One region of the Micromonospora sp. NPDC047670 genome, then DNA from elsewhere that is predicted to be linked to it. Evidence: riboswitches for the same ligand, from Rfam matches in the RefSeq annotation. Region 1 holds a riboswitch; each other region holds the start of a gene.

Region 1 (5,061 bases):
TCCGCGCGGCGGTGTCCACCCAGATCAGGAAAATCGCGCCGGCGAGGACGACGGCGGGCAGCAGGCGCCGGTGGTCCGGGCCGGTGAGGAACCGGGCGGCGTGCGGCAGGATCAGCCCGACGAAACCCACCGCGCCACTGACGGCGACCAGCACCGCGGTGAGCAGCGCGGCGCCGACCAGCAGCAGCCAGCGGACCCGGGTGACGGACACGCCGAGGGTCGACGCCGCGTCCTCGCCGAAGGCGAAGGCGTTGAGCGCGCGGGCGTGTGCCGCCACGAGGGTGAGCACTGCGACCAGGACCGGCCCGGCCCAGGCCAGGGCGGTCCAGTCGACGCGGGCCAGCGATCCGGAGAGCCAGAAGGTGATGCTCTGGGTGGCGTGCGGGTCCGCGACCCAGATGATGACGAACGACGTCGCCGCCCCGCACAGCTGCGCGACGGCGACCCCGGCCAGCACCACCCTGGCGGGTGCCAGCGCGGCCCGCCGGCCGGCCACCCCCGCCACGACGGCGAACGCGGCCAGCGCCCCGGCGAAGGCACCACCGGTGAGCGTGGCGACCCCACCACCGACGCCGAGCACCAGCACCGCGACCGCCCCGAGCGACGCCCCGGAGGAAACCCCGAGCAGGTACGGGTCGGCCAACGGGTTACGGGTGACGGTCTGCATCACCGCCCCGGCGGCCGCCAGCCCGGCCCCCACCACGGCGGCGCCGAGCACCCGGGGCAGGCGCAGCCGCCAGACGACGTGTTCGCGCAGCAGCGGCACGTCGACGTCGGCCAGGCCCAGGCGGTCGGCCACGACCGCCCAGACCGTCGACACAGGAATGTCGGCCGGCCCGACGGTGACGGCCGTGCCGATCGACACGACCAGACCCGCCAACAGCGCGACCAGCAGCGCGACCGTCCCGGCCGGGCGGGCACGCCGGGAGGCGACGGCGCCGACGGCTGCCGCGGCGGTGCGGCGGGCCACGGCGGTCAGCGGCCCGCGCGGGCGGGCAGCCGCGCCACTCCCGCGACGAGCGCCTCGATGCCCAGCACCGCCCGCACCCCGGCGGTGGTGGACGAGAACGGGATGACGACGAACCGTTGCCCCGCCACCGCGGGCAGCTCCCGGAGAGTGGCGTGCCGGGCCAGGAACGCCCTCTTCGCGGCGGCCGGGTCCCAGGCCGCGTCGACCAGCACGATCGCGTCGGGGTTGCGGGCGATGACGCTCTCCCAGCTGGTGTCGGCCCAGGCGCCGGCGAGGTCGTCGAACGCGTTGCCGACCCCGACCGCCGACATGATCATGTTGGGACCGCCGCAGCAGGCGCCCACGCTCGGCGCGTCGGTGCGGGCGTCCCACCAGAGGAGGGAGACGTCCCATGCGCCGCCGAGGCTCGCGGCAGCGGCGGCGATCCGGGCCCGATGGTCGGCGACGAGCTTCTCGGCCCGCTCGGGGACCCCGAAGACGGCGGCGATGTCGCGGATCTCGGCGAACACGTCCTCGACCGTCAGTCTCGCCGGCCGGTGCTGCCCCGGGCACCCGGCGGGTGAGAGGTAGGTGCCGATGCCGAGCGCCGCCAGCGCCGCGCGGTCACCGACACCCTCGTCGCCGAAGGCGCTGTGGAACGACGCGTAGACGAAGTCCGGTGCCGCCTCCAGCAGGGTCTCCTTCCCCGGATACTCCTCGGACAGCACCGGCACCGAGGCGTACGCGGCGGTGTGCTCGGGCAGGATCGCGTCGTCGAGGTACGCCGTGCCGGCCAGGCGGTCGGCCAGCCCGAGCGCCAGCATGATCTCGGTGGCGGCCTGGTTCAGGGTCACCGCCCGCCGGGGTGGTCCGACGACGCCGACCGGCGTACCGCAGTTGGTCAGGGTGACCGACGCGGCCGAGGCCGGGGAGTTCGTGGCGGGGTCGTCCGCTGCGCAGCCGCCGGTCAGGACGAGCAGGACGGACAGGGGCGCGGCAACGCGCCGGGACAGGGTGGACCGCAGAGCGCGCACGCGCATCGGGACCGCCTTCCAGCACCTCGTGGACGGGTCATCGCAGTGCCGTGGCCGGTCTCCTGGCTGACGGGAGGTGCGTCCGTGGCCGGCCTTCCCAGGCGTGCAACGCCCAGTGACCTCTGACGACGAGGGCCGCGGACTTCCCGATCACAGTGGCGAGGGCCGCACCGGTCTTCCACCGGCTTCCCGAAACACCACGGCAGCGTCACCCTAGCCCGCGCCCGGCGCGGCCGTCACGGGTGACAGATGCCATAGGTGCGGGGCCGTATTACCACTGTGGACGGTCGCGGCCACGCGGCGCCTGGTAGGTGCCGCCCGGCGCGATGTTCGGTGGCGGGCAGCGGCGCGTCCGGGCGCCGAACTGGCCGGGCGGACGGGCGGCGGAACGGCCGGGGCGGCGGGCGGCATCCGGCACGCCGCATCCGGCCTGCGACGTGCGACGGACTGGCTGGCTGGCCGGGCGGCGGGCGGCGTTCAGGCTCCCGGCGGGGGCGGGAGGTCGACCACCCGGGTCGCCCAGCGGGCCATCAGGGCCGGGTCGTGCGTGATGAGCAGGACGCCGGCGCCGTGCTCTCGCTGGTAGTCGGTGATGACGGCGGCCAGGTGGGCCTGGGTGGAGGCATCGAGCATGGCGGTGGCCTCGTCGCAGAGCAGGTAGGCCGGCCGGTGCACGAGCGCCCGGGCCAGGCAGGCCCGTTGCAACTGCCCGTCGCTGACCGCGTGCGGGCGGCGGGCGAGCAGGTCCGGGGTGAGGCCGACGAGGTCCGCCAGCTCCACCGCCCGGGCCCGGGCCCGCTCCGCCGGTACGCCGGTGGCACGCAGCGGTTCCGCGACGACGTCGGCGAGGCTGAGGCGCGGGTCGGTGGCGGCGCGGGGGCTCTGGAACAGGATCGCGACCCGGGTGCGGACGGCGGCCGGCAGCCGGTGGCGGACGCCGGCGACCCGGTGGCCGTCGAGGGTGACGTGCCCGGCGTCGGGGGCGTGCAGCAGGGCGAGGACCCGGGCCAGGGTCGACTTACCGCTGCCCGAGGGCCCGTGCAGCCCGACCGTCTCGCCGGGGGCGACGTGCAGGTCGACGCGGTCGAGGACGCGCTGCCGGCCGTACGCGACGGTGACCTGATGGGCGGCGAGCCCCGTGCCGGTCGTGGCCGGTGCGGCGCTCCGGCCGCCGGCCGTGGCCGCGGTCATGCCGACACTCCGACGGGCAGCGGGTGGTGGCAGGCGACGTGGCCCGCGTCGTCCGGCCTCGGGGCGGGCGGTGTGCCGCAGGCGTCGGTGGCCCGGTCGCAGCGCGGGGCGAAGGCGCAGCCGGCGGGCAGGTCGGTGAGCATGGGCGGGTGGCCGGGCACGGGGCGGAACGCCCGCTCGGGCAGGGCGTCGAGCAGGCCCGCGGTGTAGGGGTGCGCGGGCGTCTCGAACAGCGCCCCGGTGGGTCGCCGCTCGACGATCCGGCTGGCGTACATCACGGCGACGGTGTCGGCGACCCGGCGGGCGGCGGCCAGGTCGTGGGTGATGAGCAGGACGGCGGCGCCGGCGTCGCAGCGGCGGCGCAGCAGGTCGAGGGTGTGGTCGACCAGGGGCCGGTCGAGGCCGGTGGTGGGTTCGTCGGCGAGCAGCAGCGGCGGGTCGGGGGCGAGGGCGAGGGCGGTGGCCAGGCGCTGCGCCATGCCGCCGGACAGCTCGTGGGGGTAGCGGTCGAGGTCGGCGGGGTCGAGGCCGACGTCGGCGGCGAGCCGGTCGGCGACCACGGGCGCGTCGCGCCGGGCGTGCCCGTGGGCGCGCAGGGTCTCTTCCAGCAGCCGCCGGCCGGTGCGTACGGGGGTCAGCGCGGTGGCGGGGCTCTGCGGCACCAGCCCGACGGCGCGGCCGCGTACGGCGCGGGCGAGGTGGCGCTCGGTGCAGCCGATCAGGTCGACCTGCTCCCCGCCGGGCGGGCGCAGCCGGGCGTGGCCCGTGACGGTGGCATTGCCGGGGAGCAGGCCGAGCAGGGCGTGGGCGAGCACCGACTTGCCGCAGCCGGACTCCCCCACCACGGCCAGGAGTTCGCCCGGGTGGACGGTCAGGCGCAGGTCGGTGACGGCCTGCACCACGGCGTCGCGGAGTTGGAAGCGGACGGTCAGCCCGTCGACGTCCAGCAGGGCCGGGCGTGGGCCGGACGTGGGGCCGGCGGTCGCGGCGGCGAGGTGCTCGCGGGTGGTGGTCACAGGTTCAGCTCCGCTCGTACGCGCGGGTCGAGGCGGTCGCGCCACCGGCCGGTGAGGGTGGCCAGGGCCAGCGTGACGACGACGAGCAGCAGGCCGGGCACGAGGCTGGCCCACCAGGCGCCGGTGAGCAGGGACCGCTGCCCATCGCTGATCATGTTGCCGGTCGAGGCCAGGTGCGGGGGCAGGCCGAGGCCGAGGAAGGACAGGGCGGTCTCGTGCCAGACGGCGTGCGGCACCATCAGCGTGGTCGCCAGGGCCAGCCGGGGCAGCACGTGCGGGAGCAGGTGCCGGGTGATCACCCGGGCGCGGCCGGCGCCGCCGGAGATCGCGGCGTCGACGAACGGCCGGGTGCGGAGGCTGAGCAGCTCCGACCTGACGATGCGGGCGGTGGAGAGCCAGTGCGTCAGCCCGATCGACAGGATCACCGCGCCCAGGCTCGGGCGCAGCATCGCGACGATGAAGATGCCCAGCAGCAGGTGCGGCAGCGCCGCGATCGTGTCGACCACCCGCATCAGCGCCCGGTCGACCCGGCCGCCGAGGGTGCCGGCCACCGCCCCGACGAGGCCGCCGATCACGGTGGCCACCAGCGCGGCGACCGCGCCGACGAGCAGGGAGACCCGCAGGCCGTAGAGGCTGCGGTGGGCCACGTCGCGGCCCAGGTCGTCGGTGCCGGCGGGGTGCGCGGGTGACGGTGCGAGCCGGGTACGGGCCAGGTCCACCGCGCTCTCGTCAAGCGGCCAGAGGGCGGGAGCGAGCAGGCAGGCGGCGACCGCGCCGACGAGCACGGCGGACGCGACGGCGGCACCGGCCCGGCCGGTACGCCGCCTCGGCCGCCGGACGCGGGCGGGCAGGGCGAGGTCAGTCATCGAGG
Region 2 (5,061 bases), 370 kb from region 1:
CGGCGACGACGGTCCGACGGTGACCGTCGGGGCGGCCCGGCCCGGCGAGCCCGACCGGGTGAACCGGCCGCTCGCGGTCTCCGCCGTCCTGGCGGTGGCGAGCATCGTCGGCGCGCAGATCGGCGCGGTCCTGGGCCTGCGCCGCCGCCCCGCCCCCGTACCGGCCGGCACCAGCACGGCACGCCGCTCAGGTGCCGGCGGCGGCGCGAGCAGCCACCGCGGGGCAAGCGGCCACGGCGGCGCAAGCGGGCACGGCGGCGCAAGCGGCCAGCACGGCGCGAGCGGGCACGGCGGCGCAAGCGGGCACGGCGGCGCAAGCGGCCAGCACGGCGCGAGCGGGCACGGCGGCGCGAGCGGGAACCGGCACGCCGGACCGGTGGTCGGTGCCCAGGCGCGGGCGCACGCCGACGCCACCCGGGAAGGCCCCGTCGGCCGCCACCGCCGCCCCTGACCCACGCCGGGACTCGCGCTCCGGCCAGGACGTTGCTGCGGGGCACGCCGATCAGGACGACAACGACGGCAGGCGGGAGGGTGCGGCGGGGGCGGTCAGGGGAGGCGGGTCTCCAGCATGCCGTTGACGATGCGGGTGGGCAGGACCTGCTGGTCGTTGCCGGACGGCCCGTGCACGACCTCGCCGCCGTTGAGCCGGAACGTGCTGCCGTGCCAGGGGCAGACCACGCACTCGTGCCCGTCGACCTCCCGCACCTCGCCCTCGCCGAGCGGGCCGCTCTGGTGCGGGCACCGCTCCAGCATCACGGTCACGTCGTCGCCGTGTCGGTAGAGGATCACCGAGACGTCGTCGACCTCCCGGGTGATCAGCTTCCGCTGCGGCAGAGTGGCCATGTCGGCGATCGAGTGCCAGCCGTCGCTCATCCGGTGCAGTTCGGAGATGCTCTGGTTGACCTGCGCGCCCTGCTTGTACGCCAGGTGTCCGCCGAGGTAAGCCCCCATGCTCGCGGCGCTGAGCCCGAGGAAACCCAGCGTACGGCCGAGGTTGTGCCGGCCGGACATCCGGGCGGCGACCGAGCCGGCGTAGAACGCCAGGCCCACGCTGTTGGAGGCGGCGTGCACCAGGCCGATCCGGCGCTGGTCGCGGGCGAGCGCCGCCCAGTCGTTGAGCCCGGCGACCGCCGCCGGCAGCGCGCTGACGGTGCCCACCGCGCAGAGCGTGGTGGCGGCCCTGCGCTGCCCCGGCATCAGGTCCAGCACCGCGGTGCTGATCCACGCGCCGACCGGCACCTGCACCATCGCGGGGTGCAACGGGTGCCCCAGCCAGACGCCGTGCAGCAGGTCACGGACCCGCTGCGGACGGAGGGTGGCCTGGACGGCGCGCTGCAACCGGTCGCCGATCCGGTCCAGCCCGGAGGCCTGCTCGATCTTCGTCATCAGTGCTCGCACCCGTACCGACTTCCCGGCAGGAGCGGCCGCAAACCGGTCGCCGGTGACGGATCCGCAGCGGTACGTGACGAGGCCCCTGCCGGCCCACAACCGGACGCGCCGCCCCCGAGGCGGTGAGGTCGGCGCCCGGCAGAGCCGAGAGGCGCAACTTCCCGGAAAGAGTGGCCTCGGCACGCCGGGAGGCGACTCTTTCCGGGAAGTTGCGCCGCCGGCCGCCTGCGTCCGCGCCGGCCGGGTCCGCCAGCCGGGTCCGCCGGTGGTTGGGTCAGGGGCCCGGGGGCGTCCAGCGGTCGTGGTGGATCGCCTCGGCCAGCGGGCGCTTCTGCCGCCAGCCGTGCCGGGCCAGGTCGGGCACGCGCTCGAAGTGGGTGACCGGGCCGACGCAGAGCCACGCCACCGGCCGTACGCCGTCGGGGATGCCGAGCAGGTCCGCCAGCCACGGCTCGCGGTAGAACGACACCCAACCGACGCCGAGCCCTTCGGCGGTCGCGGCCAGCCAGAGGTTCTGGATGGCGAGGCAGGCCGAGTAGAGCCCCGTGTCGGCGATGGCGTGCCGGCCGAGCACGGCGGGGCCGCCCCGGGCCGGGTCGTAGGTGACCACCACCGACAGGGTGGACTCCAGCACCCCGTCGATCTTGATGCGGGCGAACCGCTCGGCCGCCTCCCCCTCCAGCGTGGCGGCGAAGGTCTCCCGCTCGGTGTGGACGTGCTCGTGGAACCGGCGCCGCAGCTCCGGGTCCCGCACGACGATGAAGTCCCAGGGCTGGGAGTAGCCGACGCTCGGCGCCGCGTGCGCCGCCGCCAGCACGCGGTGCAGCGTCTCCTCGGGCACCGGCGCCCCGGTGAACTGGGCGCGTACGTCCCGGCGGCGGTGGATGACGTCGTACAGATCCAAGGCAGGCTCCCGCTGCGCTCGGCCCACGCTCCGGGCGTGGGCACCTGACGCGAGGCCGGTCTTCGGACTCCCGGATCGACGCCTGGCCGTCCGCCTTCCCGGCCCGTCCGGGCCAGTGGCTGCGCTCTCGCGCGTGGACGGTGGCTCCCCGGTCACCGCGGCGGGCCCGTGCCGGATTCGCACCGGCTTCCCGATTCTCCCCGCTCGCGCGGGGCACCTCACATGATCGTGCCGCCCGGCATGGTAGCGGGATCGGCGGCGCACCGCCGACGGGCGGGTGCCCGGCGTCGCCGGGGCGGGCGTGGAAATCCGGTCGCGCGGCGCGCCGTCCGCGAGCACCGTGGTCCGGGTGTACGCACTCGCCTCCCGCCCGCTGCCGGCCGGCCACCCGGCGGCCCGGCTGACCGTCGCCCTCGGCCGGCCCCGGGCCGTGCCGCCGCCCCTGCTGATGCTGCTGGGCATGCTCTCCACCCAGGTCGGGGCGGCCGTCGCCAAGCAGCTCTTCGGCAGCACCAGCGCCGGCGGTACGACCACGCTGCGGCTCGGCTTCGCCGCGCTGATCCTGCTGCTCGTCGCCCGGCCCGGGCTGCGGCTGGGCTGGCGCACCGCCGGCCTGGTCGGGGCGTTCGGGCTCACCCTGGCGCTGATGAACCTCGCCTTCTACGCGGCCCTGCACCGGGTGCCGCTCGGCGTCGCGGTCACCATCGGCTTCGCGGGGCCGTTGCTGGTGTCGCTCGCCGGCAGCCGCCGCCCCGCCGACGTGGCGTGGGCGGTCCTGGCCGGCGGCGGGGTGCTGCTGATCAGCGGGCTCGGCGGGACCGGGCTGGACCGGGTGGGGCTGCTGCTCTGCGTCGCCATCGCGGTCGGCTGGGCCGGGTACGTGCTGCTCGGCAAGGCGGTCAGCGCCCGCGTGCCGGGCAGCCGGGGTCTCGCGCTGGGGATGGCCGTCGCCGCACTGGCCGTACTGCCGTTCGGGGTCGCCGGCAGCGGCACGGCGCTGCTCGACCCGTGGACCCTCGCGCTGGGCGTCGCGGTGGCGCTGCTGTCGTCGGTGCTGCCGTACTCGGCGGAGTTGGCCGCGCTGCGCCGGATGCCGGCCCGGGTCTTCGCGATCCTGCTCAGCCTGGAGCCGGCGATCGGCGCGCTGGTCGGGCTGGTCCTGCTGGGCGAGGTGCTGGCCTGGCCGCAGGCGGTCGGGGTGGCCTGCGTGGTCGGCGCCGCGCTGGGCGCGACCCTGGTCCGCCCCCGACCGGCAGAGACACGCTGATCCCCTTGGGCCGACGGCGGCGGGATCCGCGCCCGGCCGCCTAGCGGAGGTTGCGCAGGGCGTCCTCGATCGCCCGGTGGAACGTCGGGTACGCGTAGATCATCTGCCGGAGCCGGCCGAGCGGCACGGCCGCGTGCACCGCCACCGCCAGCCCGGAGAGCACCTCGCCGCCGGCCGGGCCGACCGACGTCGCGCCGACCAGTACGCCCCGGTCGGCGTCGGCGACCAGCTTGACGAAGCCCTCGTTGCCGCTCTTGTGGATCCAGCCCCGCGCCGACGACGGCAGCTCGGAGAGGCCGACCTGCACGTTGATCCCCCGCTCGCGGGCCTGCCGTTCGGTGAGGCCGACCGCGCCGACCTCGGGGTCGGTGAAGGTGACCCGGGGCAGCGCGCGGTAGTCGGCGCGCGGCACCGCGCCGGCGGAACCGTCCGCCCCGGCGGCGCCCGACGCGCCGACCGCGCCGCCCGTCACGCGGGCGGTCCCGCTGGCGTCCGGCCCGCCGTCGGCGCGCGCGACGTGGTCGAGCACGTCGGCGACGACGATTCCCGCCTGGTACATCGCGACGTGGGTGAACGCCCCCTCGCCGGTGACGTCGCCGACCGCCCAGATCCCCTCCGTGACGTGCAGCCGGTCGTCGACAACCAGGTAACGCTGCCCGGCGTCCACCCCGACGGTGTCCAGGCCCAGCTCGTCCAGGTGGGCCCGGCGGCCGGTCACCACCAGCAGCCGCTCGGCGGTGAACCGCGCCCCGCCGGCCCCGCGCAGGGTGAAGCCGCGCCCGTCGTGGCCGACCCGCTCCGCCCGCACCCCGGTGTGGATCTGGACGCCGTCGGCGCGCAGCGCGGCGGCGGCCACCTCGGACGCCTCGGGCTCCTCGACGGCGAGCACCCGGTCCGCCGCCTCGACGACGGTGACCCGGACCCCGAACCGGGCGAAGACCTGGGCCAGCTCCAGACCGATCGCGCCGCCGCCCAGCACCAGCAGCGACTCCGGCAGCTCCTCGACCTCGATCGCCTGGCGGTTGGTCCAGTACGGCGTGTCGGCCAGCCCGTCGACCGGCGGCACGGACGGCTTGGTGCCGGTGCCCAGCACGATCCCGTGCCGGGCCTGGAACACCCGCTCGCCGACCCGGACCCGGCCGGGGCCGTCGAGGCGGGCGCTGCCCCGGACGAACCGGCCGCCCTTGCCGGTGAAGCGTTCCACCGCGACCGTGTCGTCCCAGGTGTCGGTGGCCTCCTCGCGGATCCGCTTCGCCACCGGCGCCCAGTCGGGCCGGACCTCGGCGGCGCCGGCGAGCCCGTCGATCCGGCGCGCCTCGGCGATCGCGTTGGCCGCCCTGATCATCATCTTGCTCGGGATGCAGCCCCAGTAGGGGCACTCCCCGCCGACCAGGTCGCGCTCGACGCCGACGACGGTCAGCCCGGCCTCCGCGAGCCGGCCGGCCACCTCCTCGCCGCCGACCCCGAGCCCGACCACGACCACGTCCACCACTTCCGGCTC
Region 3 (5,061 bases), on a different contig from region 1:
GAGCGTTCCATGTCGGCGCGCGCCTCCCGCCCGTCCAGCCCCCGGCCGTAGGCGTAGCCGCCCCACACGGCGTACACCTCGGCGAGGTCGGCGTCGCTGCGCCAGTTGCGGGCGTCGATCAGCGGCAGGAGCCCGGCCCCGTACGCGCCCGGCTTCGAGCCGAAGACGCGGGCGGTGGCCCGTCGCTCGTCGCCGTGCTCGGCGAGGTCGGCGGCGACGTGCGCGCGCACGAAGTTCTCCTCGGCGGGCTCGTCCAGGGCGGCCACCAGCCGCACCGCGTCGTCGATGAGCGCGACCACGTGCGGGAAGGCGTCCCGGAAGAAGCCGGAGATGCGCACCGTCACGTCGACGCGGGGACGGCCCAGCTCGGCCGTCGGCACCACCTCGACCCCGGTGACCCGGCGGGAGCGGTCGTCCCACGTCGGGCGGCAGCCGAGCAGCGCCAGGACCTCGGCGATGTCGTCGCCCTGGGTGCGCATGGCGCTGGTGCCCCAGACGGTGAGGCCGACGGAGCGCGGGTACTCGCCGGTGTCGGCGAGGTGCCGGGCGAGCAGCGAGTCGGCGAGCGCGACCCCGACGTCCCAGGCGTTGCGGCTGGGGATGGCCTTCGGGTCCACGGAGTAGAAGTTCCGGCCGGTGGGGAGCACGTTGACCAGGCCCCGGGTGGGCGAGCCGGACGGGCCCGGCGGCACGAACCGCCCGTCGAGGGCGCCCACCACCCGGTCGATCTCGTCGGTCGTGCGGTCCAGCCGGGGCACCAGCTCGGTGGCGGCGAAGCGGAGCACGGCGGCGGCGTCCGGGACGGCCCGGCCGGTGACCTCCTCGACCACCGCGTCGACCTTGTCGGCGTCCCAGCCGAGGGTCTCCATGCCGACGACCAGCCGGCGCGCGAGGGCCTCGATCAGGTCGACGGCGTCGGCGGCGGTGCCGGCCGGCCCGTCGACGGCCTCGGTCAGCGCCCCGGGCAGGGCCAGTCGCTGTCCCGGCTCGGCGAGCAGCGCCTGCTCGTCCAGCCCGTACGCGGCGGCGAGGGCCTGGCGCAGGCCGGGCAGGGCGCGGGCGCCGCCCCAGACCTGCGGGGCCCGCAGCACGGCGAGGACGAGGTTGACCCGGGGCTCGCCGGTGGGCGCGGCGGCCAGGATGTGCAGGCCGTCGCGGATCTGCACGTCCTTGACCTCGCAGAGGTAGCCGTCGAGGTGCAGCACGAAGTCGTCGAAGTCGTCGGCGGCGGGCATGTCCTCGGTGTGCAGGTCGTGGTGCAGCTCGGCGGCGCGGACGAGCTGCCAGATCTGGGCCTGCACGGTGGGCACCTTGGCCGGGTCGAGCGCCTGCACGGTGGCGTACTCGTCGAGGAGCTGCTCCAGCTTCGCCAGGTCGCCGTACGTCTCGGCGCGGGCCATCGGCGGCACCAGGTGGTCGACGACGACGGCGTGCGCCCGGCGCTTGGCCTGGGTGCCCTCGCCGGGGTCGTTGACGATGAACGGGTAGACCAGCGGCAGGTCGCCGAGGACGGCGTCGGGGGCGCAGTCGGCGGCCAGCCCGAGGCCCTTGCCGGGCAGCCACTCCAGGGTGCCGTGCTTGCCCAGGTGCACCACCGCGTCCGCGCCGAAGCCGCCGTCGGCGGCCGGCGCGGCCAGCCAGCGGTACGCGGCCAGGTAGTGGTGGCTCGGCGGCAGGTCCGGGTCGTGGTAGATGGCGATCGGGTTCTCCCCGAAGCCGCGCGGCGGCTGGATCAGCAGCACCACGTTGCCGAAGCGCAGCCCGGCGAGCACGATGTCCCCGTCGTCGGTGTAGAGCCCGCCGGGCGGCTCCCCCCAGTGGGCGAGCATCCGCTCCCGCAGCTCCGCCGGCACCTGGTCGAACCAGCGCCGGTAGACCTCCCCGGGCACCCGCGCCTCGGCGGCGGCGAGCTGTTCGGGGGTGAGCCACTCGACGTCGTGTCCGCCGGCGGCGATGAGCGCGTGGATGAGCGCGTCGCCGTCGTCGGGCACCGGGGCGTCGCCGAGGTGGTAGCCGGCCTCGGCCAGCGCGGCGAGCAGCCGGACCGCCGAGGCCGGGGTGTCCAGTCCGACGGCGTTGCCGACCCGGGAGTGCTTGGTCGGGTAGGAGCTGAGCACGACGGCGAGGCGCTTGTCGGCGTTGGGCACGTGCCGCAGCCGGGCGTGCCGCACGGCGATGCCGGCGACCCGGGCGGCCCGTTCCGGGTCGGCGACGTAGCTGGAGAGCCCGTCGGCGTCGATCCGCTTGAACGAGAACGGAACGGTGACGATCCGGCCGTCGAACTCGGGGATGGCCACCTGCATCGCGGCGTCCAGCGGGGACAGCCCGGCGTCGCTGGCGGCCCACTGCTCACGGGTGCTGGTGAGGCAGAGCGCCTGGATCACCGGCACGTCGAGGGCGGCGAGGGCGCCCACGTCCCAGGCGTCCTCGTCGCCCCCGCCCGAGGCGTCCGCGGCGACCGTGCCGCCGGCGGCGAGCACCGTGACCAGCAGGGCGTCGCAGCGGGCGAAGAGCCCGAGCGGCCCCGCGCCGGCGGTGAGGCCGCGCAGCGAGCCGCAGAAGATGGGCAGCGGGTTGCCGCCGGCCGCGTCGACCGCGTCGGCGAGGGCGTCGACGAACCCGGTGTTCCCGGCGAGGGCGTGCGCCCGGTAGAAGACGATCCCGACCGTCGGCCGCTCGGGATGCGCCGGGCGGTCGCCGTGGACGCCGTACGTCGGGGTGGGCGCGGGCGGGGCGAACCCCTCGCCGGTGAGCAGCACCGTGTCGGAGAGGAAGCGGGCGAGCTGGGCGAGGTTCTCCGGCCCGCCCTCGACCAGGTAGGCCAGCGCCTGGGTGGCCACGCCGGCGGGGACGGTGGAGGCCGCCATCAGCTGCGCGTCCGGCAGGGACTCGCCGCTGAGCACGACCGTCGGCACGCCGGAGGCGAGGACCGTGGCGAGCCCGTCCGGCCACGCCTGCCGGCCGCCGAGCAGGCGTACGACCGCGAGGTCGGCGCCGTCGAGCAGCGCCGGCACGTCGTCGGCGGCGACCCGGGCGGGGTTGGCGAGCCGGTAGTCGGCGCCGCTGGCGCGGGCGGCGAGCAGGTCGGTGTCGGCGGTGGACAACAGCAGGATGCGCACGGACAGCTCCGGAGAGTGACGCCCGGGCCGGCGCGGGGACGACCGGGGCGAGGCGAGGGGTGGGCGCGGTTCAGCGGTTCCGGCGGGCCGGGACGCGGCTCACCGGCGGGCCGGCGGGATCGGGCGGCGCGGTACGGGCGTCAGGGACGGGCGGCGCGGCGGCCGGGGGTGGGCACACCACGCCGGGCCGGGCGCGTGGCGCGACGGCCGGACGGGGCTGCGGAGCTGCGGCTGCTCGGCGGCGCGCTGTCGCGCCGGGGCACGATGCGACGATGGTCGTCGACGGCGGAGACGGGGTGCGTCATCGGGTCCTCCTCGGGTGTCCACGCCCTGGGGTCACTCCCGACGGCCGAAGTATCCTGGCTCCCGGATCGACGCTCACCCCCGGTCTTCCAACCGCGCACGCACGGCCGTGACTCACGAGGGGGGATCGCTCCCCGGTGACAGTGGCGGGACCGCGCCGGAATCGCACCGGCTTCCTTCACTGCCGTCAGGCCGCGAATGCTGCCACACCCCCGGGCAGCCGGTCAACGTCACCCCACCCGGGCGGGAGGCCCCCACTCGATCGACGGACGGCGATCAACCGTTCGACCGCGCCCGTTCAGGCAGTGTCGTCGGTCGATCGGTCGGCAATTCCCGTCGGGCCGGGAACCGACGACGCGCAACGGGGAACGGCCCGCCCGCGCCGCGCCCTTCCGCCCCCGCCCGCGCCGGGCGTACCGGGGTCGTTCCGCCTTCCCACCAGGGGTGCTCCGGCGTACGGGGATCCGGCACCCGCCGCCGGCACGGGTCGCGGCGTTCACGGCTGCCGATGCCACTTCTCACCGGTCGGCGAGCCCCGATTCGTAGCCCGCGATCACCAGTTGCGCCCGGTCACGGGCGGCCAGCTTCGTCATCAGGCGGCCGATGTGCGTCTTGACGGTGCCCCGGCTGAGGTGCAGGTGCTGCTCGATCTCGGCGTTGGAGAGCCCTCGGGTGATCAACGTCAACACGTCCCGTTCCCGCGGGGTCACCCCGTCGAGCCTCCCCGGCGCCCGGCGCGCCGCCGGCGTGCGGACGAACTCGGCGATGAGCCGGCGGGTGACGCTCGGGGCCAGCAACGCCTCGCCCGCGGCGACCACCCTGATCGCGTCGAGCAGCCGTACGGGCGGGGTGTCCTTGAGCAGGAAGCCGCTCGCCCCGGCCCGCAGCGCCCGGTACACGTACTCGTCGAGGTCGAACGTGGTGAGGACGAGCACCCGGGGCGCGTCCCGGCCAGCGGTGACCTGCCCGGTGGCGGTGATGCCGTCCATTTCGGGCATCCTGACGTCCATCAGGACCACGTCGGGCGAGTGTGTCCTCGCGAGCTCGACGGCCTCGCGCCCGGTGCCCGCCTCGGCCACCACCGTCATGCCGGGGGTGGCGTCGACCAGCAGGCGGAGGGTGCCGCGCAGCAGCGCCTCGTCGTCGGCCAGGAGCACGCGCACCGGCTCACCCATCGTCCGGCACCGCCGGGGTGAACGGCAGCCGGGCGCGGACGGCGAACCCGCCGCCAGGCGCGCGGCCGGCCTCCAGGGTGCCGCCGTGCATCGCCGCCCGTTCGCGCATCCCCCGCAGGCCGTGGCCGGGTCCCAACCCGCGCCCCGCCCGTCCGTCGTCGACGACGGCGACGCTCAGCGCCCCGGGCTCGGTCGCGACGGTGAGCCGGCAGCGCGCCGGGCCGGCGTGGCGCAGCACGTTGGTGAGCGCCTCCTGCGCGATGCGGTACGCCGAGGCCCGCACGGCCGCCGGCACCCGCGACAGGTCGGCCGCCCGGTCGACGTCGACGGTGACGCCGGCGGCACGGACGTCCCCGACCAGCCGGTCGAGTTCGGTGAAGCTCGGTGCGGTGTCGGCCGGGTCGCGCAGGGCGCCGAGCACGACCCGGACGTCGTCGAGGGCCGTCCGGCTGACCCGCTCGATC

What was found. A riboswitch is a leader RNA that binds a small molecule or an ion and turns the genes downstream of it on or off. The one in region 1 is predicted to bind cobalamin.
Region 2: another riboswitch for cobalamin. It lies ahead of bluB (5,6-dimethylbenzimidazole synthase); the one in region 1 lies ahead of ACGF7U_RS02190 (ABC transporter substrate-binding protein).
Region 3: another riboswitch for cobalamin. It lies ahead of cobN (cobaltochelatase subunit CobN); the one in region 1 lies ahead of ACGF7U_RS02190 (ABC transporter substrate-binding protein).

The regions. Positions count from the first base shown of each region.
Region 1 covers NZ_JBIDDA010000001.1:461,837-466,897, reverse strand. Annotated here, with positions in the region: gene ACGF7U_RS02195 (FecCD family ABC transporter permease) at 1-970, opposite strand, end outside; gene ACGF7U_RS02190 (ABC transporter substrate-binding protein) at 976-1,989, opposite strand; cobalamin riboswitch at 2,018-2,200, opposite strand; gene ACGF7U_RS02185 (ABC transporter ATP-binding protein) at 2,461-3,174, opposite strand; gene ACGF7U_RS02180 (ABC transporter ATP-binding protein) at 3,171-4,190, opposite strand; gene ACGF7U_RS02175 (ABC transporter permease) at 4,187-5,056, opposite strand; gene ACGF7U_RS02170 (ABC transporter permease) at 5,049-5,061, opposite strand, start outside.
Region 2 covers NZ_JBIDDA010000001.1:90,204-95,264, reverse strand. Annotated here, with positions in the region: partial or broken gene ACGF7U_RS00445 (LysM peptidoglycan-binding domain-containing protein) at 1-172, shown strand, start outside; gene ACGF7U_RS00440 (Rieske 2Fe-2S domain-containing protein) at 547-1,386, opposite strand; gene bluB (5,6-dimethylbenzimidazole synthase) at 1,664-2,293, opposite strand; cobalamin riboswitch at 2,329-2,529, opposite strand; gene ACGF7U_RS00430 (DMT family transporter) at 2,643-3,560, shown strand; gene ACGF7U_RS00425 (dihydrolipoyl dehydrogenase family protein) at 3,601-5,061, opposite strand, start outside.
Region 3 covers NZ_JBIDDA010000008.1:149,809-154,869, reverse strand. Annotated here, with positions in the region: gene cobN (cobaltochelatase subunit CobN) at 1-3,119, opposite strand, end outside; cobalamin riboswitch at 3,472-3,601, opposite strand; gene ACGF7U_RS20710 (response regulator) at 3,941-4,597, opposite strand; gene ACGF7U_RS20705 (sensor histidine kinase) at 4,590-5,061, opposite strand, start outside.